DNA from 4 places in the Dyella humi genome. Region 1 is predicted to be linked to each of the others. Evidence: riboswitches for the same ligand, from Rfam matches in the RefSeq annotation. Region 1 holds a riboswitch; each other region holds the start of a gene.
What was found. Region 1 has a riboswitch for cobalamin ahead of ISP18_RS18385 (TonB-dependent receptor domain-containing protein). Riboswitches for the same ligand answer to the same signal wherever they lie in the genome.
Positions count from the first base shown of each region.

Region 2: it holds a riboswitch for cobalamin, as region 1 does, so the genes downstream of both, metE (5-methyltetrahydropteroyltriglutamate--homocysteine S-methyltransferase) here and ISP18_RS18385 (TonB-dependent receptor domain-containing protein) in region 1, are expected to answer to the same signal.
Region 3: it holds a riboswitch for cobalamin, as region 1 does, so the genes downstream of both, ISP18_RS15715 (ribonucleoside-diphosphate reductase subunit alpha) here and ISP18_RS18385 (TonB-dependent receptor domain-containing protein) in region 1, are expected to answer to the same signal.
Region 4: it holds a riboswitch for cobalamin, as region 1 does, so the genes downstream of both, cobO (cob(I)yrinic acid a,c-diamide adenosyltransferase) here and ISP18_RS18385 (TonB-dependent receptor domain-containing protein) in region 1, are expected to answer to the same signal.

Region 1 is NZ_JADIKI010000023.1:1,603,578-1,609,496, reverse strand. It holds gene ISP18_RS18395 (GntR family transcriptional regulator) at 1-656, shown strand, start outside; gene ISP18_RS18390 (hypothetical protein) at 739-2,169, shown strand; cobalamin riboswitch at 2,276-2,503, shown strand; gene ISP18_RS18385 (TonB-dependent receptor domain-containing protein) at 2,635-4,536, shown strand; gene ISP18_RS18380 (efflux RND transporter permease subunit) at 4,952-5,919, shown strand, end outside.
Region 2 is NZ_JADIKI010000023.1:2,233,702-2,239,620, reverse strand. It holds gene dusB (tRNA dihydrouridine synthase DusB) at 1-368, shown strand, start outside; gene ISP18_RS20980 (alpha/beta hydrolase) at 440-1,330, shown strand; gene ISP18_RS20975 (class I SAM-dependent methyltransferase) at 1,415-2,245, shown strand; cobalamin riboswitch at 2,300-2,511, shown strand; gene metE (5-methyltetrahydropteroyltriglutamate--homocysteine S-methyltransferase) at 2,710-4,980, shown strand; gene metK (methionine adenosyltransferase) at 5,213-5,919, shown strand, end outside.
Region 3 is NZ_JADIKI010000023.1:993,223-999,141, forward strand. It holds gene zapE (cell division protein ZapE) at 1-409, shown strand, start outside; gene ISP18_RS15700 (peptidase C13) at 515-901, shown strand; gene ISP18_RS15705 (demethoxyubiquinone hydroxylase family protein) at 1,072-1,593, opposite strand; gene ISP18_RS15710 (hypothetical protein) at 1,801-2,097, shown strand; cobalamin riboswitch at 2,199-2,404, shown strand; gene ISP18_RS15715 (ribonucleoside-diphosphate reductase subunit alpha) at 2,706-5,108, shown strand; gene ISP18_RS15720 (GIY-YIG nuclease family protein) at 5,203-5,544, opposite strand; gene ISP18_RS15725 (ribonucleotide-diphosphate reductase subunit beta) at 5,636-5,919, shown strand, end outside.
Region 4 is NZ_JADIKI010000023.1:2,376,874-2,382,792, forward strand. It holds gene ISP18_RS21535 (DUF5690 family protein) at 1-814, opposite strand, end outside; gene ISP18_RS21540 (TonB-dependent receptor plug domain-containing protein) at 1,195-3,687, opposite strand; cobalamin riboswitch at 4,244-4,462, shown strand; gene cobO (cob(I)yrinic acid a,c-diamide adenosyltransferase) at 4,593-5,195, shown strand; gene ISP18_RS21550 (cobyrinate a,c-diamide synthase) at 5,192-5,919, shown strand, end outside.

The sequences.
Region 1 (5,919 bases):
ACGTCATCCAGCATCGCGACATCGAGCCAGGCCAAACCCTGCCGAGCGAGCGCGATTTATCGCAGGTCTTGGGTTTGTCCCGCGTGACCGTGCGCAAGGCGATTTCAGGTCTGGTTGAGGAAGGTCTGCTCACCCAGCGCCACGGCGCCGGCACCTTCGTGGCCGAGCGCATCATCAAACCGATGTCGCGCCTGACTAGCTTCACCGAAGACCTGCGCGCGCGCGGCTTGCATCCGCGTTCCGAATTCTTCGAACGCAGCGTGGGCGAGGTGACGCCGGAGGAATCGATGGCGCTCAACCTTTCGCCCGGCGTGCTGGTAGCGCGCCTGCACCGCGTGCGTTACGCGGAAGACGAACCGTTGGCGATCGAGCGCAGCGTGGTGCCGGCCAGCGTGCTGCCGGATCCGCATGAGGTGCACGATTCGCTGTACGAGGCGCTGGAGAAATACAACTGCCGCCCGGTGCGCGCATTGCAGCGTTTGCGCGCGGTGTTGCTGGGTGCACGGCAAGCGCGGTTGCTGCACGTGAGTGCAGGCAGTGCGGGCTTGCATATCGAACGCCGCGGCTTTCTCGACGATGGGCGCGTGGTCGAATTCACCACTTCGTGGTATCGCGGGGATATCTACGACTTCGTTGCCGAATTGCAGACTGACTGAAAGCCAACAATTTACCGATGTAGACCAGAACCTTCTCGATAACCGTTTCTAGGTTACATAACTGCTGTAAGGGAGTATGCAGATGTGCTTTTTACGCGTTTTTAGGCGGGTGAGTTTCTTCGCAATTTTCTTATTCGTTTCAATTTCGGCACATAGTGATGAATATCTTCCCGGTGGAGCCATTCTATTCGGTCACTCCGGATATAACTACGCCCCATCAGTCATAGACGACGGCACAACAGAGAAGTTTTGGTGGTGCGGATATGGCACTCCTCCTGGAAGCACCAATAAAACAGACGTTATTTATTACACATCCTACGACTGGGGAAGCAAACAATGGGGAAGCATCGTTCAAGTGCTTGCTCCAAATGCAACAGGATGGGATAGCGGTTTTACCTGCGACCCTTCTGTCATTCAAGGCTCTTTTGTAAATCCAGACGATCATCTTACTTATGGTTATGCCATGTATTACACGGCAACAACCCTGTCAGGTAGCACGATCGGAACCAACAGCATAGGTGTAGCCTTTTCAAATGATGGGATCAATTGGATAAAATATTCACAAAATCCAATTATTAACCAGCAAAATCCTGCAAATACTGCTCCAGGAGTTTATGGCGCAGGTCAGGCGGCAACCTATAACTTCGACGGAAAGGCAGGCATTTATATATTTCACACCGATGATTCAACCAGCAATGGCCATAGAATGTGGCTACGCATTGCCAACGATGGCATCCACTTTGGTGCCCCTCAGCTTTTGAGCAATCAAAGTAGCGACGGATATACGCTCTGCACCAACAACGACATCGCCTATGACTACAAAACGGATTATTTCTACGGCGCTATAGAAACTTGCGGCACGGGCCGCCCCGGGGAGCATGAGACGTATCAATTCGGCCTGTACAGGATCTCGGGCGCAGCACTTCGGGCTGGCCAAGGGCCATGGGAGCCGCTTGGCTACGTCAATTCAGCAATGACAGGGTTCGATCTGAACCATAGCCCAGGTTTAAAACGAGACGGCTGGGGTAATTTGACCTCATGGCTTCCCATGGTTTCGGTCTACTTTGCCGGCGGCACAAATGATCCGAACACTTGGAATCTGACCACGGTAGGCTGGGTTCCTACGCCCAGCACATATGCACTTAATAGATACGCCAAGTATCCGGATGGACACTGGGTTAGCACGGGTTATGTGGGACCTGGATACAACCTTGAATCAACTCTTGGATACCTTTTTATGACACAGGTACCCAACACACGCCCGATTTATAACTGCGAACTTCTGGATGGCATTCATCATTTCATCTCTATAGATTCCGCTTGCGAAAACCAAAAACCCTTAGGCGTTGCAGGTTGGATTTACCTCACCTCGCAGGCTGGTGTATCTACTGCGGCGATTTATCGGTGTAGCGACGGCGGCGGCGATCATTTTGCTTCTCTTGATCCGAACTGCGAGGGAACAACCGTTGAAAATCAAGGGCAGCCGCTGGGATATGCCAAGACAAGCCCATAGGTAACTTTAGAAGTCATCCAGTCAAAGAAGCGGCGACCGGGCAAGGACAGGGTCCACTGCAAGCAGTGGACCCGCGCCAGAATTGCCGTAACCGCCCCCACCCGCTAAAGTTCCGCCCGTTCCAGGTGTCCCCATGGCCAACGCCTAAGGGATGAAACGGGAAGCCGGTGCGCTGTTCGCACAGCAAGGCCGGCGCTGCCCCCGCAACGGTAAGCGAGAAGGTTTCGAACGATCACGCGCCACTGTGCTTTCGCATGGGAAGGCATCGTTCGATGGCATGCATTGATGCGCGCCGCTCGCGAGTCCGGAGACCGGCCCGGAACAGGTTCTGGCACTCGCGGTGGGCGAGGCATGGAAATCGCGCCGCGGCATTCGCCGCCTGCCCGTCTTCCGTTCCTCTGATCCACCCGAGCGTCGGCTTGCTCATTTGCGCCGCGCGGGGACGCTCGGCAGGGGAACATCCTGATGTTGTTGAAGAAAACCACGCTCGCAGCCGCCTTGCTGCTTTCATTGGCCGCACCGGCCGTCTACGCGCAGTCCACCAACGGCCAGAGCGACACGCTGGCGCCGGTGATTGTCACCGCCACACGCACCGCCATTACCGCCAACGAGGCGCTGTCGTCGGTTACCGTGATCACGCGCGAAGACATCGAACGGTTGCAACCGGTGTCGGTGGCCGACCTGCTTACCGGCCTGCCCGGCGTATCGATCGGGCAAACCGGCGGCATCGGTGCGCAAACCTCGCTGTATCTGCGCGGCACCAATGCCACGCACGTGCTGGTGTTGATCGATGGTGTGCGCATAGGCTCGGTCAGCATCGGGCTGCCGGCGCTAGAGCAGATTCCAGTGAACGCGATTGATCGCATCGAGATCGTGCGCGGTCCGCGTGCCAGCCTTTACGGTTCCGATGCGCTTGGCGGCGTGATCCAGATATTTACCAAGCACGGGCAGCCGAACGGTGGCATCACACCCTCCGTGAGCGTGACCGGCGGCAGCCACGATTACGTGAACGGACAGGCCGGCGTTTCCGGCGGCGATGCGCACCTTTGGTACAACGCCAGCCTCGGCGGCACCTATACCGGCGGCATTCCGGGCTGCCGCATGGGCGCGGCCGAAGCGGGCGTGGCGTGTTTTGTGGACGATCCGCGCAACGACGCCTATCGCAACTGGAACGGCTTCGCCAACTTCGGCTATCGCTGGGACAACGGCACCGAGCTGGCCTTCAACTGGTTGCGCAGCAAGAGCAACGCGGAATATGCCGGCAGCCCGTACAGCGGCAACGACGGTATTGAAGAGCAATACGTGGCCGGCGCGCGCTTGAGCTTCTCGCCGCTGTCGATCTGGAAGGTCACACTCAACGCGGGACAGAGCCGCGACGACAACGCCACCTTCTACAACGGTAGTTATTACGGCCAGTACTACCCGCGCATGGCCACAGGTTATTTCAATTCGCGCCGCAACCAGGCGTCGTGGCAGAACGACATCACGCTGGCCGCCAATCAACTGCTCACCGTGGGCGTGGACTACCAGCAGGAGCGCATCGCCAGCGATACCGCTTTCGAGCAGACCACGCGTGGCGACACCGGCACCTTTGCGCAATACCAGGGCACGTTCGGCCGAAACGAAGTGCAGCTTTCGGCACGGCACGACCACAACGACCAGTTCGGCAACCACAACACCGGCGCAGCGGCGTGGGGCTATCACTTCGAGAACGGCCCGGTGCTGTCGGTGAGCTACGGCACCGCCTTCCACGCGCCGACCTTCGACGATCTGTACTTCCCCCCCTTCGGCGGCATACCCACCGCCAATCCCAACTTGCGGCCGGAAACCTCGCATAGCATCGAAGTCGGCCTCACGCAGCAGCTGGATCACTGGAACTGGGGCGTAAACGCGTACCAGACCACCATCAGCAACCTGATCGCCTTCGACAGCAACTACGTGCCGCAAAACCTCAGCCGCGCGCGCATCCGCGGCCTGGAAGGACAATTCGGCTTCAACCTCGACGATTGGCGCGTGCAGAGCTATCTCACGCTGATGCAGCCGAAGGACGACGACGGCAGCGCCAACAACGGCAACCTGCTGCCACGCCGGGCACAGCGCACGGCGCGCGTGGACATCGATCGCAAGCTGGGTCAATTCAATGTCGGCGCCACCTTCTTCGCCGCCAGCAAGCGTTACGACGACACGGCTAACACCCGCCGCATGGGCGGCTACGCCACCACCGACCTACGCGCCAGCTACGCCTTCGCCCCCGGCTGGCAGGTGGAGGCCAAGCTGGCGAACGTGTTCGACCATAACTACGAGACGGCGTACTACTACAACCAGCTGGGCCGCACCTGGTATCTGACGTTGCGTTATAGCCCGTAAACACGACACCTTGCGTTCACTTCCTCTCCCTCAAGGAAAGGGCCTACCCCCGACCGGATCGGGGGTTGAGGTGATGTTTATCGACACCTCGCCGTCATCCCAGCGAACGCTGGGATCCAGTGACTTTGCTCTTTGATGGCTGCCCAGGCGAGGTTGAAAGGCGCTGGATCCCAGCCTTCGCTGGGATGGCCCCATGTTTTGACTGAGGTTCTAGGCAAGCCAGCTACGGCACGTTGTGGAAAAAATACGCGCCATGCCTTTCGGCACGGCTGGACTTCAGGCACATTTGCGGGGCTGGCCCCCAAGGCATAAAGGTGCCCATGAATGTGCCCTTCTTTTTGCTTGCGCCACGGCCTGCGCGGGATGCGCGCGACCGTGGCTTGCGTTTACCTGACGCGGTTGCGTGGGTGACGTCATGAATATCTTCGCACCCATCATTCGCCGCCCCATCGGCACCTCGCTGCTGGCGATCGGGCTGGTGTTGGCCGGCTTCTGCGCCTACCTGATGTTGGGTGTCGCGGCGCTGCCCACGCTGGATTTCCCCGGCGTGTTCGTGACTGTCGCACAGCCAGGCGCCAGTGCGCAGACCATCGCGAACACGGTGCTGGCGCCGCTGGAGCGCCATCTGGGCCGCATTCCGGGCGTGCAGGAGATGTACGGCAACGCCAATCAGGGCAGCGCCACGGTGATGGTGCGCTTCGATTTCGGGCGCAACATCGACAAGATCGCCGAAGACGTGCAGACGGCGATCAATGCCGCGCAACCCGATTTGCCTACCTCGCTGCCGAGTCCGCCGCAGTACTTCAAGTTCGATACCTCGCAGATTCCCATCCTGCACGTGGCGCTGACATCGAGCAGCATGCCGCCGGACAAGCTCTACGATCTCACCGACACGTTGGTAAGCCCCGCCCTCGCGCAGATTCCGGGTGTGGCACGGGTGCAGTTGTTCGGCGGTACGCCGCACGCCGTGCGCGTGGACGTAAACACTGCTGCGCTTTCCGCCAAGGGCCTGACCGCCAACGACATCCGCAACGCCTTGATTGCCGCCAACGTGACCTCGCCGCAGGGCATGCTCAGCGACGGCCAGACGCAGATGACGGTCACCGCCAACGACGCGCTGCATACGCCCGACGATTTCGCCTCGCTGGTGATCGCCAACCGCAAGGGCGTGCCGGTGTATCTGTCTGACGTGGCCACCATCAGCGGCGGCGAACAAGATAAATACCAGGCGGCCTGGTTCAACGGCATGCGCACCGTGGGCCTTGAGATCAACAAGCGGCCGGAGGCCAATGCGGTGGCGACGGCGGAAGCCGTGCGCGCGAAGCTGCCCGAATTACGCCAGCTGTTGCCGGCCGACGTGCAGATGACGCCGATCTTCGACTT
Region 2 (5,919 bases), 630 kb from region 1:
AGCAGGCCCGGCACATACTCGACGTCACTCGCGCGGATGCGGTGATGATCGGCCGTGGCGCGCAGGGCCGGCCATGGATTTTCCGCGAGATCGCGCATTACCTCGCCACCGGCGAACGGCTACCGGAACCTTCGCCCTCAGACGTATCAGCCATCTTGCTCGGCCATCTCGAACATCTCTACGCTTTCTATGGCGAGCAGGCCGGCGTGCGAATCGCTCGCAAGCATCTGGGCTGGTACGCGAAAGATCGCCCAGAAAATATAGCCTTTCGCGACGTGGTCAATCGCGCCGAGCATGCACACGATCAATTGTGCTTGACCCGCGAATACTTCGAGACGTTACAGAACAGCTGGCGTATCGCCGCCTGAACGTTGATCGCCGCAAACCCTTACGGCACTTGAACGGGCATCATCGGCAAATCGTCTCTGGTTTGCATGCCATGCTCCGCCTACCCCTTTCGCTTCGCCTGTTTCTTTTGCTCAGCTCGGTACTGCTGCTTAGCGGTTGCGAGGCGAGCTTGTTTGCCGGCTTGAACGCCACCGACCGGCGGGCAGGCATCGAAGCGCAGCGCGGTATCGTGTTCGATGAAGCACACGGCTTGAAGTTGGATGTTTATCGTCCCGTCGGTGTGGTGCATGCACCGATCGTGGTGTTCTTCTATGGCGGCAGTTGGGTGCACGGTGAACGTGCGTGGTATCGCTTCGTTGGCACTGCGCTGGCATCGCATGGCGTGGTGGCGGTTATCCCCGACTATCGCAAATATCCGCAGGTGAAGATGGATGGCTTCATGCAGGATGCGTCGCGAGCGGTTGCGTGGGTACACGAACATGCCCGAGCACTGGGTGGCAGTCCGGATGATCTGTTCGTGATGGGTCATTCGGCAGGCGGGCAGATCGGCGCGCTGCTGGCGACCGATCCATCCTGGCTGGCGCCTTACGATTTGCGTCCGAACGAACTGGCTGGCTTCATCGGCATGGCTGGCTGCTATGACTTCATACCGATTCCCGCGAACGAAAAGGACATGCTGGGCATGTTCGGTCGCGATGAAGCTTCGCAAGCCCGCGCCCAGCCGGTGCGCTTCGTGCACGGTGACGAGCCGCCCATGCTGCTGTTGCAGGGCAGCGCCGATCGCGAGGTCGATCTTTCCAATGCCCGGTCTCTCGCTCGTGCACTGCAAGCTCATCACGAAGATGTAACGCTGCGGATGTATCCAGGCGTAGGCCACAACGCATTGGTCTTTGCATTCTCTCGACCCTTCCACGCCGATGACCCTGCGCTGGAAGATGTACTGAGCTTTGTTCATGCGCATCCGGTAGCCGCCGTGCACTGATCGCCGTGCACTCCCCGATGACGATGCGTCGGAGTAACGTAGAAACCTGCTCCATCGCCCCTGATCCGCTGCGGACGTTTCGGCATGAACAGCATCGCTACCGGAGACTTCCCCTATATCCACGGGTTTTCCGGCGAGGAACAGACGCGCCTGGTGCGTCAGGCACGCATGTTCGAAAGCACCCTGTTCAGTCACATCGATTACAGCGGCGCGAGGCGACTGCTGGAAGTGGGTTGTGGCGTGGGCGCGCAAACAGAGATCCTGCTGCGGCGCTTTCCCGATCTGCACGTTACCGGCGTCGACCGTTCCCCGGCCCAGTTGGCCGCGGCCGAACGCCATCTCTCAGCTAAAGCCTGGTGCGAATCGCGCTTTGCGCTCCGGCAAGCCGATGCCGCCGATCTGCCATTCGCCGACCGCAGTTTCGACGCGGCTTATCTGTGCTGGGTGCTGGAACACGTGCCAAGTCCGGCGCGCGTGCTCAGCGAAGTGCGCCGCGTGCTGGCGCCTGGTGCGGTGGTGTACATCACGGAGGTACTGAACTCCTCGTTCTTCCTCGATCCGTATTCGCCCAATCTGCTGCGCTATTGGATGGCCTTCAACGACCATCAGTATGACAGCGGCGGCGATCCCTTCATCGGCGCCAAACTTGGCAACTTGCTGCTGGCTGGGGGATACCGCGACGTGCAGACGGAAGTAAAGAACGTGCACCTGGACAACCGCCAGCCTGGGCGGCGCAAGCAGATGATCGAGTTCTGGGAAGAACTGCTGCTCTCCGCCGCCGAACAGCTCATCACCACCGGCAAGACGGATGCAGGCACGGTGGAAGGCATGCGCAACGAGTTGCAGGCGGTGCGCAACGATCCGAACGCCGTGTTCTTCTTTGCGTTCGTGCAGGCACGGGCGATGGTGTATTGAGCTCACCCTTAGACGAGCCCCATCCCACGATTTGACCTAGGCTATCCATACGGCTATCGTTCGCCGCGTCGAGGCTTTCATCTCTCTATAAAGATAGAGAGATGAAATTAAAAGGGAAGCCGGTTTGAATCCGGCGCTGCCCCGCAGCGGTATGTGGAAACGACCTTCGCCATCAGCACTGGGCAGATGCCCGGGAAGCGGCGAACAGTAGGTGGCGTCATGCCTCGTCCACGAGCCCGAAGACCTGCCCCGACCGAAGCTGGCCGTTCGCAACGGTGCGCTTCGTACGACCTGGACTCCGCGGGGAGACCTGGCACGCGTCGCTCGCCGACGCGGCGTCGACCTGCCCGCGCTGCACCCAGTTCGCCCGCGGGGGCGAAGGTCGACGGTGCGCATCTCGGGCCACGCTCGCGGTCGCGCCTGCCTTCGTTCCTCTTTGCCATGCATCGCAATGAGGAATACACATGACACACACAACTTATCTCGGCTTTCCACGTATCGGCCGTCGCCGCGAACTGAAACGTGCACTGGAAAATTACTGGCGCGACGGCAACGCCACAGCACTCCTCGATACCGCGCGGGAGCTGCGGCAGCGACATTGGCAACTCGCCAGCGCGTGGGCGCAGACCGTCGCCGTCAACGACTTCTCGCTGTATGACCACGTGCTCGATACCGCGGTGCTGTTCGACGCCGTACCCGATCGCTACCGTCCGTTGCTGCGCGACGATCCGCTGGCCGGCTACTTTGCTATGGCACGCGGCAATCGCGAACTGCACGCGTTGGAGATGACCAAATGGTTCGATACCAACTACCACTATCTCGTGCCGGAACTGCACGCCGGTCAACGCTTTCGCCTTACCGTCAACAAGCCGTTGAATGAGTGGCTCGAAGCGCGTGCGCTGGGGCTGGATGCGCGCCCGGTGCTGCTGGGTCCGGTTTCGTTTCTGCGCTTATCCAAAACCGTGGATGGCAGCGATGCACTGAACCTGCTCGACGCGTTGCTTCCCGTTTACGCCGAACTGCTGAAGCAGTTGGCGCAAGCCGGCGTTCCTTGGATCCAATTGGACGAACCTTGCCTTGTGCAAGATCTGGATGCGGCCACCCGACACGCCTACGTCGCTGCTTACAACACCCTGGCGATCGGCCCGTCGCCCAAGCGGTTGCTGGCGACTTATTTCGGTGGACTTGGTGACAATCTGGAGCTTGCCGCCAAGCTGCCCGTCGATGGACTGCATGTCGATCTGGTGCGTGCGCCGGAACAACTCGACGACGTCCTGTTCGCGCTGCCCGAACATTGCGTTCTGAGCGCCGGCATCGTCGACGGGCGCAACATCTGGCGCAGCGATCCGCGACGCGTATTGCCGCTGCTGGAAAAAATAGCCGCATCGCGTGGAACCGAGCGCTTGTGGCTAGCACCATCCTGTTCGCTGCTGCACGTACCTTTCGATGCCGCGCAGGAAACCTCCTTGCCCGCCCCACTACGAAGCTGGTTGGCCTTTGCTCAGCAGAAGCTGGAAGAGCTTCGCCTGTATGCCGGCGCGCTGGACGACGATGACCGCGCCAAGGAGGCCCTGGTTGAACAAGGCTTCGTATTGGCCGCGCGCAAGCACGCGCCAGGCGTGCATCGAAGCGAAGTGCAGGCACGGGTGCATGCATTGAGCCCGCAAGCCACTCATCGGCGCTCGAATCTTCTCCATCGCCGCCGCGTACAGGCCGATACGCTGCAACTGCCGCCCTTGCCCACTACGACTATCGGCTCGTTCCCGCAGACCGATGCACTTCGCCAGGCGCGTGCCGATCACCGCGCCGGACGCATCGACAACGCCGCTTACGAAACCGTGCTGCGCGAGGAGATCGAACGCGTCATCCGCTTTCAGGAACGCATCGGCCTCGATGTGCTGGTGCATGGCGAACCTGAGCGCAACGACATGGTGGAATATTTCGGCGAACAGCTCGACGGCTTTGCCTTCACCCGAGGCGGCTGGGTGCAAAGCTACGGCTCGCGCTGCGTGAAGCCGCCGATCATCTGGGGTGACATATCGCGACCACAACCGATGACGGTGCGCTGGTCACGCTATGCGCAATCCCTTACCGACAAACCCGTCAAAGGCATGCTGACCGGCCCGGTGACGGTGTTGCAGTGGTCGTTCGTGCGCGACGATGTGTCGCGCGAGCAGGTCTGCCTGCAACTCGCCCTGGCTTTGCGCGACGAAGTGTGCGACCTAGAAAACGCCGACATCCGCGTGATCCAGATCGACGAACCGGCACTGCGCGAGGGTCTGCCGATCCGCCACGCCGAACACGCCGCCTATCTGGACTGGGCCGTGCGTTGCTTCCGCATTGCCGCTGGTGGTATTCGGGATGCCACCCAGATCCATACGCATATGTGCTACGCCGAATTCAACGACATCATCGAAGCAGTCGCCGCACTGGACGCCGATGTCATTTCCATCGAGAGCAGCCGCTCACGCATGGAACTGCTGCAGGCCTTCGAGGATTTCCGCTATCCGGGCAGCATCGGCCCCGGCGTGTACGACATCCATTCGCCGCGCGTGCCGTCGCAGGCGGAAATGACCGACCTGCTCGAACGCGCACTTACCGTGCTCGAACCAGGACAGCTGTGGGTCAATCCGGATTGCGGACTCAAGACGCGTGGCTGGAAGGAAACCGAGCCGGCCCTCGTCGCGATGGTGAATGCGGCGCAAGCCGTGCGCGCCGCGTTGACCGAGACCTGATCTCTTAGGCTTGAATGCCAATCCCAGCATCACCGCAAATCGTATTGCTGGGGTTGTCACCCCAGCCTACGCTGGCACGGCCCCTCCCCGCTTTGGGGAGGGGTTGCCTGAACCCTAGATTGCACCGTCACATTGATATGCCAGACTGACCAGTGAAACCCGGAGCAGGGGCGTGTATCATCCGCAATTCCCCTTTCCATCTCTTTATCCGTAAAGAAGGATATAAGCCACGATGAGCAACTACCTCTTCACCTCCGAATCGGTCTCCGAAGGCCATCCGGACAAGGTCGCTGACCAGATCTCCGACGCCGTGCTAGACGCGATCCTCGCCCAGGATCAGCGCGCCCGCGTGGCCTGCGAAACCATGGTGAAGACCGGCGTGGCGATTGTCGCCGGCGAAATCACCACCAGCGCCTGGATCGACCTGGAAGCGCTCACCCGCAAAGTGATCGTGGACATCGGCTACGACTCCAGCGAGGTCGGCTTCGACGGCGAGACCTGCGGCGTGCTGAACCTGATCGGCAAGCAGTCGCCGGACATCAACCAGGGCGTGGACCGCAAGAAGCCCGAAGAACAGGGCGCCGGCGACCAGGGCCTGATGTTCGGCTACGCCACCAACGAAACCAAAGATTTCATGCCGGCGGCGATCTACTACTCGCACCGCCTGGTGGAACAGCAGGCCAAGGTCCGCAAGAAGAAGAACTCGCCGCTGCCGTGGCTGCGTCCGGACGCCAAGAGCCAGGTCACCCTGCGCTATGAAAACGGCGAGGCCACCGCGATCGACGCCGTGGTGCTGTCCACCCAGCACGATCCGAGCGTGAAGCAGAAGGACCTGGTCGAAGCCGTACGCGAGCACATCCTGAAGCCCGTGCTGCCGACCAAGCTGCTGCACAAGGGCACCAAGTTCCACATCAACCCGACCGGCAAGTTCGTGATCGG
Region 3 (5,919 bases), 610 kb from region 1:
CGCCAGCCAGGCGCAGAGCGAGATCATCGAAGGTGGCGAGATCGTCATCAACGATCGACCGATTCCGGTGCGCAGGCGTGCTGGCAATATCCTGTGGTTCGACTTCGCCGCGCTGTGCGACGGGCCGCGCGCGGTCGCCGATTACATCGAGTTGGCCAAGAGCGCGCCGGCGATCATCCTTTCCAACGTGCCGCAGTTCAGCATCTACAGCGAGGACCCGGCCAAGCGCTTCGTGCAACTGGTCGACGAGTTCTACGATCGCCACGTGAAGCTGATTCTTTCCGCGGCCGCGCCGATCACCGAACTGTATGACGGTGAGCGCTTGCGTGCGGAGTTTGGTCGTACCGAGTCGCGGTTGATCGAGATGCAGAGCCAGGAGTATCTGGCGCTGGAGCATCGGCCGGAGTAAAGCACCGCATTTCGCACGAACAGTCATTGCGGCAAGACGGATGCTTCACCTCGCAGGGCCTGAACTGGTACGTTGCGGCTTTCCGCCCTGCCATGGAATCGCGCCATGCTGACCTTCATCGCACTTGCATTGCTCGCCGGCGCGCAGCCCACCACTTCGGCAGATGCATTCACCGCACGCGTACAGCGCGCCAAGATGGTCGAAGCCGGCCCCACCGGCCCGGCCTACCAGAAACAATTCTGGGCCAAGACCGGCAATCCGATGACCGACGCATTGAAAGCTTGCCTGGCGAGCAACGCGCCCGCGGACAAATCACCCTTCACGCTGGTTGCGGATATTTCGCCCGATGGACATCCCCTGCACGTGGACGTGCGTGCGCCGACGCCGGTCGCAAAGTGCCTCGATGGCCAGTTCTCAGCGTGGACATTTCCCGCGCCGCCAAAACTGTCCGATGCCGTCGATTATCCGATTGAAATCGATGTGAGCATGTAAGCGCGCTCGAATTCGGGTATCGCCCTAGGAGCACCCGCACCGGACTTGCAACTATCGTTCGTGGCGCGGATGGATGACACCCCTGATCGCGTTTCGCGATCTGCACAGCCGGACGTTGCGCCGGCAATAGCCTTCATCCATTCCAGTCGAAAGCGGATGCTTCGTATCGGTCAGAATCTCATCCCCAACCAGATTACCGATTCGGTTGCCGCAGAGACCACAGGTTTCAGAATTCGATACCAAAGGCTATTTTCGAGAACGTGTGAAGCCGCCTGATCATGGTGCATTCGCTCCTCCGTGACGATGGCTGAGATCGCGAAGACGGCAGCCCCATCTATGTCACGGAGGTCAACCAGCTGTCTCTCTAGGTGCCGGAGCACCACGCTCTCGACTGCCACCGTAGTCGCTGAAATAGCTGAGCGCCCCAACAAGCCAGTCAAGATGCCGAGCGACAAACCACCAATGCCGCACAACCAATAGCTCCTGCACCGGCGCCGCCCTCTACGTTTCAGCTCATTACCGAAGATTTCCCTATGACCTCGTTCATGCGCGCGAAATTCGGCAAGCTCTGGAACCAAATCTCTCGCGAAGAGCCTGGCTATCATGATCTGGCCCGTATAGATGGATATGGCACCAAACTCGCCAGCGTGGTTGACCTTAAGGATTCGACTGCCGAGATCCGTCCCTGTCATTGCTCCCCCTGCGAATCGCCCAGCCCCTATCGTAATGTCTGCTCTGGGTTGCGAAAGCGGACATAGGCGCAAGATCAATGTTGGTTTTGAAAGTCCAGGAATAGGAATAGAGGTTGAGTAGGGCGAGGTTTGGCGCTCGCTTACTCCGACAAGCTTGCCTCACACCTTGCGCTACGATCCGCCCGTCACTCACATGGAGTCGGCTGCATGCGCGCACCCACCGGTTCGGTCGTTGGGCTCTGTTCCGCCTCCGCCACGATGTCGGCGATGGGGATGGCTTTCCTTGGTTACTGGGGTGTGCACGAACCCACGCCCTGGAACACGCGCGACATCGTGGTGGTGTGCCTGGCTTTTCTCAGCTTCATGGCGCTGGGGGCGACGATCTGGATCGCCACCACGCCCGTACCGGAGGGTGCCATCGAACGCATCGCGCCGGCGCGCCGCAGTTTTGCGGTGGGCCTGGTGCTGATGTGGGTGGGGATCATCGTAGCCATCGTTCGCTAGAAAAAATCGCATCTTCCGCAAGCCCGCGTCCCGCTTGGGTTAACACCGCTTATCCACCGGCTTATCCACAAATTCTTGGGTTGACCGGGCCAGGTAACCCCGATATGTTGTGCTCCGTCGGTCGCCACCCCTGATCATGTCGGGGGCGGCAAGGGAATCCGGTGGAAATCCGGAACTGCCCCGCAGCGGTAAGTGGAGACGAAAGCCCGAGTACGCACTGGCCTTCGAGCCGGGAAGCGGGGCGAGTAGGCGCATCGCAAGGTGCACATCCGCAAGTCCGAAGACCTGCCGACACGGCATGACCGGAGCGTCATGCCGCCGGTGACGGCCTCCGCGGGAGGGGCGTACGCACGACGTGGAAGTCACACGTATCGCGCGAACGACCACGGCAAGCCGCCATTTCAGCCCTGCGCGCGGGAGCAGGCGGTTGAGTCCAAAGGAGTCTGTCCGCTCAAACCGGAATTTTCCGGACCGGACCGATTCCGCAGCCCGGAGCGTCCGACATGCAGCCTATCGATACCGAATCGCGCGAGCGCACAGCCGACCGCGCGGATACCGCCGTCTTTTCCGCCGACGCTGCCACGTCGGCCATTGCCACCACTGTCACAATGTCCGCTACCGCCGAAGCACCTTTCACCCTGACCCCTCCGCACAACCCCGGCCAGATGCGCGTCACCAAGCGCAATGGTCGCCAGGAGGTGGTCGACGTCAGCAAGATCGTCCGCGCCGTGACGCGCAGCGCCGAAGGCCTGCACAGCGTCGATCCGCTGCGCGTGGCGCTGAAGACCATCGGCGGCTTGTATGACGGCGCCACCACGCAAGAGCTGGACCAGCTCTCCATCCGCACCGCCGCCGCACTGACCGCGGAAGAGCCCGAATACGGCCAGCTAGCCGCGCGCCTGCTCGGCGCCTTCATCGACAAGGAAGTGAGCGGGCAGGAAATCCAGAGTTTCTCGCAATCCATCGCGCGTGGCGCGGAGCTGGGCATCGCCAACGCGCGCCTGCGCGATTTCGTGGCCGCAAATGCGCGCAAACTCAACGATGCGATCGATCCGCTCGCCACGCGCCGCTTCGAATACTTCGGCCTGCGCACGGTGTACGACCGCTACCTGCTGCGCCATCCGCAGCTGCGCAAAGTGATCGAGACGCCGCAGTATTTCTTCATGCGCATCGCCTGCGCGCTGGGCGGCAACGAGATCGGCGAAACGCTGGAGCTGTATCGCCTGCTTTCCTCACTGGAATACATCGCCAGCTCGCCCACGCTGTTCAACGCCGGCACCGCGCATGAGCAGCTGAGCTCCTGCTTCCTGCTGGATTCGCCGCTGGATTCGCTGGAATCGATCTACGAGAAATACGGTGACGTAGCCAAGCTCAGCAAGTTTGCCGGCGGCATCGGCCTGGCCTATTCGCGTGTGCGTTCGCGCGGCTCGCTGATCAAGGGCACCAACGGCCATTCCAACGGCCTGGTGCCGTGGCTGAAGACGCTGGATGCCTCGGTCGCCGCGGTCAATCAGGGCGGCAAGCGCAAGGGCGCGGCCTGCGTGTACCTGGAGCCGTGGCACGCGGACATCGAGGAATTTCTCGAACTGCGCGACAACACCGGCGACGAAGCGCGCCGCACGCACAACCTCAACCTGGCCAACTGGGTTCCCGACGAATTCATGCGGCGCGTGGAGCACGACGGCAATTGGTCGCTGTTCGATCCCAAGATCGTCCCGCACTTCGTCGATACCTGGGGTGAAGCTTTCGAGCGCGCCTATCATCAGGCCGAAGCCGATGGCCTTGCCGTAAAGACGGTGAAGGCGCGCGAGCTGTACGCACGCATGCTGCGCACGCTGGCGCAAACCGGCAACGGCTGGATCACCTTCAAAGACCGCAGCAACGCCACCAGCAATCAGACGGCCAAACCCGAAAACGTCATCCATCTTTCGAACCTGTGTACGGAGATCCTGGAAGTCACCAACGCCGGCGAAACGGCGGTGTGCAATCTGGGTTCGGTCAACCTCGCCCGCCACGTGGTGGATGGCGCATTCGATTTCACCAAGCTCGCCGCCACGGTGCGCACCGCAGTGCGCCAGCTCGATCGCGTGATCGATCTCAACTTCTACCCGATCGATACCGCCGCCACTGCCAATCGCAAATGGCGACCGGTGGGCCTGGGTGTGATGGGCTTGCAAGATGTGCTCTTCAAGCTGCGCCTGCCGTTCGATTCGGCCGAAGCGCTGGAGCTTTCCACGCGCATCGCCGAGGAGATTTATTTCAACGCGCTGTCGCAATCGAATGCGCTGGCCGAGCAGCACGGCGCACATCCCGGTTTTGAGGAAAGCCGTGCAGCCAACGGCGAATTGCAGTTCGACTATTGGTCGAATGCGAAACCGCACGATGTCGCGCGCTGGGATGCGCTGCGCGAATCGATCAAGGCCAAGGGCCTGCGCAACTCGCTGCTGATCGCCATTGCACCTACCGCCACCATCGCGTCCATCGCCGGTTGCTATGAGTGCATCGAGCCGCAGGTCAGCAACCTGTTCAAGCGCGAAACGCTGTCCGGCGATTTCCTGGTGGTGAACCGTTACCTGGTGGACGAGCTGAAGGCGCTGGGTCTATGGACGTTGGAAATCCGCGATGCCATTAAGCTGGCGGAAGGTTCGATCCAGGGTATCGGCGCCATCCCGGAACGCCTGCGCCAGATCTATCGCACCGTGTGGGAACTGCCGCAGAAAGCGCTGATCGACCTGGCCTCCGCGCGCGGTGCCTATATCGATCAGAGCCAGTCGCTGAACCTGTTCATGGAAAACCCGAACATCGGTCAGCTGAGCTCCATGTACATGTACGCGTGGAAGGCGGGAGTGAAGACCACGTATTACTTGCGGTCGAGGCCGGCGACGAAGATTGCAAAGACCACGGTGGCGGCGGCATCCGTCGCGGCCCCAGCGCCAGACGCTCAGGAAGCGGCGACGGCTGCGGTGTTCTGCTCACTGGAAAATCCGGAGTACTGCGAGGCCTGCCAATAACCTCAGACTCGTCGCCCCGGCGAAAGCCCGGGTCCAGCGACTTTGGGATATGGCGGAAAGACACTGGGCCCCGGCTTTCGCCGGGGTGACGGGTTTAAAGCAAGGTTGAATAGAGATCGTTCCAGTATGGATTGGTATTCTCGATGAGCGCCAGCTTCCACCTGCGATGCCATTTCTTCAGCAACTTTTCTCGTCTTATCGCTGACTCCAGCGTCTCGTGTCGTTCATACCAGACGAGGTTATACGCACCGTGATGCCTGGTGAAACTGGAAACAAATCCGGAACGATGCTGCCAAATCCGCTGAACCAGATCGGACGTTACGCCAACATACAAAACGCCGTTCCGCTTGTTGGTAAGCATGTATACGGAAGGTTGTCGTAATTGCATGAGGCCAGTTGTGCCGAAAACGCCAATCCATCTTCGTCCAATCGACATACGAAGGGGATCACTCGATTCCCCTTGTACTCGTCGTCCCGGCGAACGCCGGGACCCAGCGACTTCCTACACACTTTGATTCGAGGAACGCATGTCAAATACCTCCAAGCCCCAACACATCCTCGACCCAGGTTTCGAACTCACCCTGCGCCCGATGCGTTACCCCGAGTTCTACGAGATGTACCGCAACGCGATCAAGAACACCTGGACGGTCGAGGAAGTGGATTTCTCGCTTGACGTCACCGACCTCAAATCGAAGATGACGGATGCGGATCGCCACCTGATTCATCGCCTGGTCGCCTTCTTCGCCACCGGCGACACCATCGTGGCTAACAATCTGGTGCTGAACCTGTACCAGCACATCAATGCGCCGGA
Region 4 (5,919 bases), 770 kb from region 1:
CGATCGGCACTTCGGTCTCGGCAAACACTGAGGCGTCGCTACCGCGGCCGAGATCGCTCCAGATTTCCGCCGCGAAGTTGTCGCGAAAATCGCGCGTGACCGTCAGCGCCACATAGGCCATCACGATCATCGCGATGCCGGGCAGGAAACGAGCCAGGAAGGCGCGCCGCGTAGCCGCATCCATCGGCAGGCGCACGCTGCGCGCAGCAACGTCGGCGGCATCGGGCGCGGGCAGGTGTTCCAGAATCCAGGTCGCCAGGCACAGTGGTGCAATAAACAACATGCCGGTGGTGAATGGCATCCAGAACTCGCTCACATGCCAGCGCAGCATCAGCCACATACCCACCGATTTCACCACGCCCGAGCCCACGATGAAGCTGGCGCACATAAGGGCGCCCATCAGCTCAGTGCCGCGGCGGCCTTCCAGATAGCCGAAGATCACGCCCCACACCATCCCTAGCGGCAGGCCGTTGAGAAACAGGAACGGAATATTCCATGGCGCCGGGATCAGCGCGAAACCCAATAGCGCGATCCAGGAGAAGCCGATCAGCCCGGCGAGCGTGCGTGCGCGATGCTGGCGCTGGATTTCGGCGATCCAGGTGATCCCCCGCACCTTGCTCAGCATGTAACCCACCACCTGGGCAATCACCAGCCACACTTTGTAATCGACACCAGCTAGATGAATGCCCTGAAAGGATGCGGCTGTGAATGGCTTGCGAAAGGCATACATCGACGCATAAGCCAGAAACGCGGCTGAGCCGGCTAGCAAGTTGATCAGCGCGGGATGACGGTAAAGACGCGACGAGAGGGGCACGAAAGCATCCGGCAAATGGCCGATTTGGCGATACCGGCAGGGTGGACGTGTCGCGTTACAGCGGCATGGCGATCGCTAGGCTCGGGATGGGTAAGGTCTAGGGCAGCAATCAGCCCCCCTCTCTCCGGAAGGAAGAGGGAGCGTTCCACACAGTCATGTAGATACCAGCATCGGGAGAGGAGCGATCCCGGCAAAGGATGTTGTCAGTGCGGCGGTTCGGTCGTGCTCAGCAGTCCGTTTTCCATATGTCCGCGCAAGCGCATCGACCAGTTGTTTCACTTCACGTGACATGCACGCGCGCCATCACGCGGACAAAAAAATCCCGGCTCATGGCCGGGATTTTTGTGCATGTGTCGCACGAGTTTGGCAGTGGGCTCAAATCACCAGTGATAGATCACTTTGGTGTAATAGTAACGCCCATTGAAGCCCGCGGGTGAAAAATTTGAATACGGGATGGTGCCGTTGACGTTGTTCGCGGCGATTGTCTTGTTCGGATAGCTGTTGGTGGCGTTGTCTACGCCCAGCGTAAACGTCCAGTTGTCCAGGTTGTAGCTGCCGGCCAGGTCCAGCACCCATTGCGGGTTGTAAGTCTGGTTCAACAAGTAGGAGCTGTTGCTGTACGCGGTAAAGCTTCCGTAGCGGGTGAGGTTGCCGTTGAACACCCAATGGCTCAGCGTGTAGTTCTCGTTGAGGATCAGCTTGCTACGCGGCGTAGAGTTGGCCAGCAGACCCTTGATGTCGCGGTAGGTCACACGCTGCAGCTGCAGGCCCAGCGCATCCAGTTGCGTCGGGTTGGGCGCCACATGTGTAACTTGCGTGCGGTTGTAGTTGTAGCTCAGGGTGCTATCCAGCACGCCGGCATTGCCGAAGTCGGAGCGATAGCTCGTCACCAGGTCGCCGCCCTGGGTACGCGTATCCACCGCATTGGTGAAGTACTGTGCCGAGCTGAAGGCCACGTTGGTGACGCCGTTCGCGGCCAGATAAGCCACCACCGCCGGTCGGTTCAGGCCGCTCAACGTGTTGGAAAGCACGACGCGGTTGTAGATGTTGATCTGGTACAGGTCGAAGGTGATCGTGAGCGGATCAATCGGGTTGAACACCGCGCCTATGGTGTAGTTGTGCGAGCGCTCCGGTCGCAAGGCTTGCGCACCCAGCAATTGCGCCACCTGATTGCTCACCGGCAGCAAGCCGGTCTGGTAGATGCCTGGTGCGACGCCCGGTCCCGCGCTGCTTGGTGTGAGGTACAGCGAGCCGATCTGCGAGTAGTCCTCCTGCGCCAGCGAGGGCGCGCGGAAGCCACTCGATACGCTGCCGCGCAGCGCGAAGCGCGACGTGAAGTCGTAGCGGGCGGCCAGTGCGCCGGAAACGGTGTTGCCGAAGTCGTTGTAATCCTCATGCCGCACGGCGAGCGACGTACCGAGTTTGTCGGTGAGGTTGGTTTCCACGCTCACGTACTGCGCCCAGTCGCTGCGGCTCCAGGATCCCACGTTCACTGGGCTGTAGCCGCTGAAACCCTGCGCACCGCCGCTCACACCGGACGTGCCCACGTAATAAGAGCTCGGATCGCCTGCGCTGATCTGGTACGTGTCGCGTTTGTATTCCGCACCGAAGGCGAGCGTCACCGCATTGGGTAGCCAGCTCAGGTTGAAATCCTTCGCCACGTCGACGTCCGCCAACTGCTGCGCGGACGAAACGATGCCATCGAAGAATTGGGTGGGCGTGTAGCCGAAGTCGTGCAGGAAGGCGTAGTTGGCGGTGTGTATGGTATCTAGCGATACACGGTTGCCGCCGTAGTTGGCACTCACGTCCCAGCGCCAGCCGTCGCTGGTGGTGCCGCGCACGCCAGCGACCAGCGACTGGTCGGTGCTGCGCGCCTGCAGCAGTGGCTGATAGCCATCGGGATATAGCGCAGTGAGTGCCGACTTCACCGACGATGGATAACCGAACGGATTGCGATACAACTCATCGGAAATCGCATTGCGCTCGTGATAGCTGCCGAACGCGTAGAACTGCACATCTTTCGTAATGTCGTACTGCGCATTCAAGAACAGGTTGTGCTGGCTCACCGTCGGGTCGCCGAACACCTGCTTGGATCCCAGCTGCGGATAGCGGATGTCGGTGCCGCCGTGGTTGGTCGGATCCTGGTGGCCATCGTCCAGGCTGATGCGCAGCCAGCCCTTGTCGCCGTTTAGCGGAATGCCGAAGTTGGCCGAGCCCTGCCATTGCTTGCCGCCACCGCGCTGGAAGCGTCCGCCGTCCAGCTCGACCGAGCCGCCTTGCGCGCCATGCTTCAGGATGATGTTGATCACACCCGCGAGCGCGTCGGAGCCGTATTGCGCGGAAGCACCGTCGCGCAGCACTTCGATGTGATCGATGGCGGAAAGCGGAATGGTGTTGAGATCCACCGGCGCCGAGCCGCGGCCGATGGTGCCATCCACGTTCACCATCGCGCTGGTGTGCCAGCGCTTGCCGTCGACCAGCACCAGCACTTCATCCGGTGCCAGGCCGCGCAACTGCACGGGACGTTGCGAGTCGGTGGTGTCGGTGGCGGCAGGACGCGGAAAATTCAGCGATGGAATCAGGCGCGCCAGCGCGGTGGAGAGTTCATTGGTGCCGGTGCTTTGCAGCGCCGAAGCGGGGACCACGTCGATCGGGGACAGCGACGTGCTATCGGTGCGGTTCTGCGCGCGTGTGCCGGTCACGATCACGGCCTGCAGATTCTTCGCGTTGTTGGGTTGCGACGGCGTTTGCGAGGTGTCTTGCGCGGCAACGGTAGAAGCGAGTGCGAGCAGGATGGAAGCGGTGAGAAAGCGAGCCCGGCCGGAACGAGTAGCGAGCTTGCCCTGGTAGGGCGAGTTGTTGTCTTGCTTCATGTTGGAGTGTGCCCCTAGCGTGTTGTTATCGCTGTTGCTGTGCAGCAATTGCAGATTAGTGACAACGGCGGTTGGTCGCAACGAATGCTTGGACGCCTAAAAGTCCAAATGGAAATATCCATGCCGAACATGCGGTTAATCGACTTTCCCTGCCGCTAGTGACGATGCAAGTTCATGCGATCCAACCATTGCGCTTCGGTCGAGTACCGTCAAGGGCCATGCAGGCCATATGTAGACACTTATGTAGACACTAGGGATGCTCTGATCTATTCCACGCACCCGTCACCGCATTGCATGCACGCAGCGGTTTGTCGCAGCGGCGAAGGCAGACCGGCTATCTGTCGAGACGCTGAGGCGAAGCGCTGCGCGCATGCAATGCGGCCCCAACATTTTGAAATTAAAGGACGGGGTGACGTCCAGAAGGCCCGCAGGCTGCGCCGCGCGGGGCCAGTCTGCCCTGCGCCGCGCAACACACCCTGCGAGCCTTCTGGACGTCATGCCGGGTACGTGGAATAGATCAGAGCATCCCTAGGCTAGGCGCACTGCAAGCCACCCTCTAAGATGCCCGGGCTTGAGGTGACTGCCGGCATTGGCCGGTGGTTGAAACGGGAATCCGGTGCGTCGCGATGCGGCCATGCCGGAGCTGCCCCCGCAACGGTAGGCGAGCAACGCGATCCACACACCGCCACTGTGCTGCGCGCATGGGAAGGCGTGGACCGGAAGGCACAGGCCTTCGCTCGCGAGCCCGGAGACCGGCCCAGGCTTGAAACCGGACAGGCGGAGGGCCGCGTCACGGGCCGCTGCGTGAGTACCGGTGCCGTTTCATTCCCTCTGCCGCTTGTAACGCCTGGCGAGTACGCCGGGCATGCGGAGGATGTATGAGCGACCACCCATCACGCGACGCCATGACGCCGGAAGAGCGTCACCGTGAACGTATGCAGCGTAAGAAAGAATTGGTCGACCGCAAGATCGCCCGGGCCACCATCGATCGTGGCGTGCTGGTGGTGAACACCGGCAACGGCAAGGGCAAGAGTTCCTCCGGCTTCGGCATGCTGGCGCGTTCGCTCGGTCACGGCTTCCATTGCGGCGTGGTGCAGTTCATCAAGGGCACGTTCTCTACCGGCGAAGAAGCCTTCTTTCGCCGCTTCGCCGACGATCAACTCGATTACCACGTGATGGGCGAGGGCTTTACCTGGGAAACCCAAGACAAGGCGCGCGACATCGAAGCAGCGCAGGCGGCGTGGAAGATTGCCGCGGGCATGCTGGCCGATCCCGCTTACGATTTCGTGCTGCTGGATGAGCTCAATATCGCGCTGGTCAAACAGTACGTGCAGCTCGAGCAGGTGCTCGACGCCGTGGCCGCGCGCCCGCCGCGCCAACACGTGGTGATCACCGGCCGTGGCGCGCCGGATGGACTCGTCGCCGTCGCCGATACGGTGACCGAAATGCGCGTGGTGAAGCATGCGTTCGACGCGGGTATCAAGGCGCAGAAGGGTATCGAGTTGTGAGCATTCGCCATTGCCCCGCCTTGCTAGTTTCCGCGCCCGCATCCGGGCAGGGCAAGACGTCGGTCACTGCTGCGCTCGCGCGTTGGCATGCACGGCAGGGGCGACGCGTGTGCGTGTTCAAGACGGGGCCGGATTTTCTCGATCCTATGGTGCTCGCGCGCGCCGCGGGCACACCGGTCTATCAGCTTGACCTATGGATGTGCGGCGAGACAGATGTGCGCCGACGCCTGTTCGATGCAGCGGGTGACGCCGACCTGATCCTGGTGGAAGGTGTGATGGGTCTGTTCGACGGCGCACCTTCCAGCGCCGATCTTGCACAGCAATTGGGCCTGCCGGTGCTGGCTGTGATCGACGGCTCGGCGATGGCGCAAACCTTTGGCGCACTGGCTTGCGGTTTGGCGAGCTATCGCGAAGGGCTGTCGATGTACGGCGTAGCAGCTAATCGCATTGGCAGCGCCTATCACGCGCAGTTGCTGCAGGAGAGTTTGCCTGCCTCGCTGCACTGGCTGGGCGCGTTGCCTCGCGATGATCGTCTGGCTTTGCCGGAACGGCATCTGGGCCTGATCGCCGCAGATGAATTGTCCGATCTCGATGCGCGCCTCGATGCGTTAGCGGATGCATGGTCACAGCACGCCGCGACCGAGTTGCCGCCGCCCGTCGTATTCCAGTCGCCGCTCGCTGAGTCCATTCCACCGCTGTTGCAAGGCAAACACATTGCCGTAGC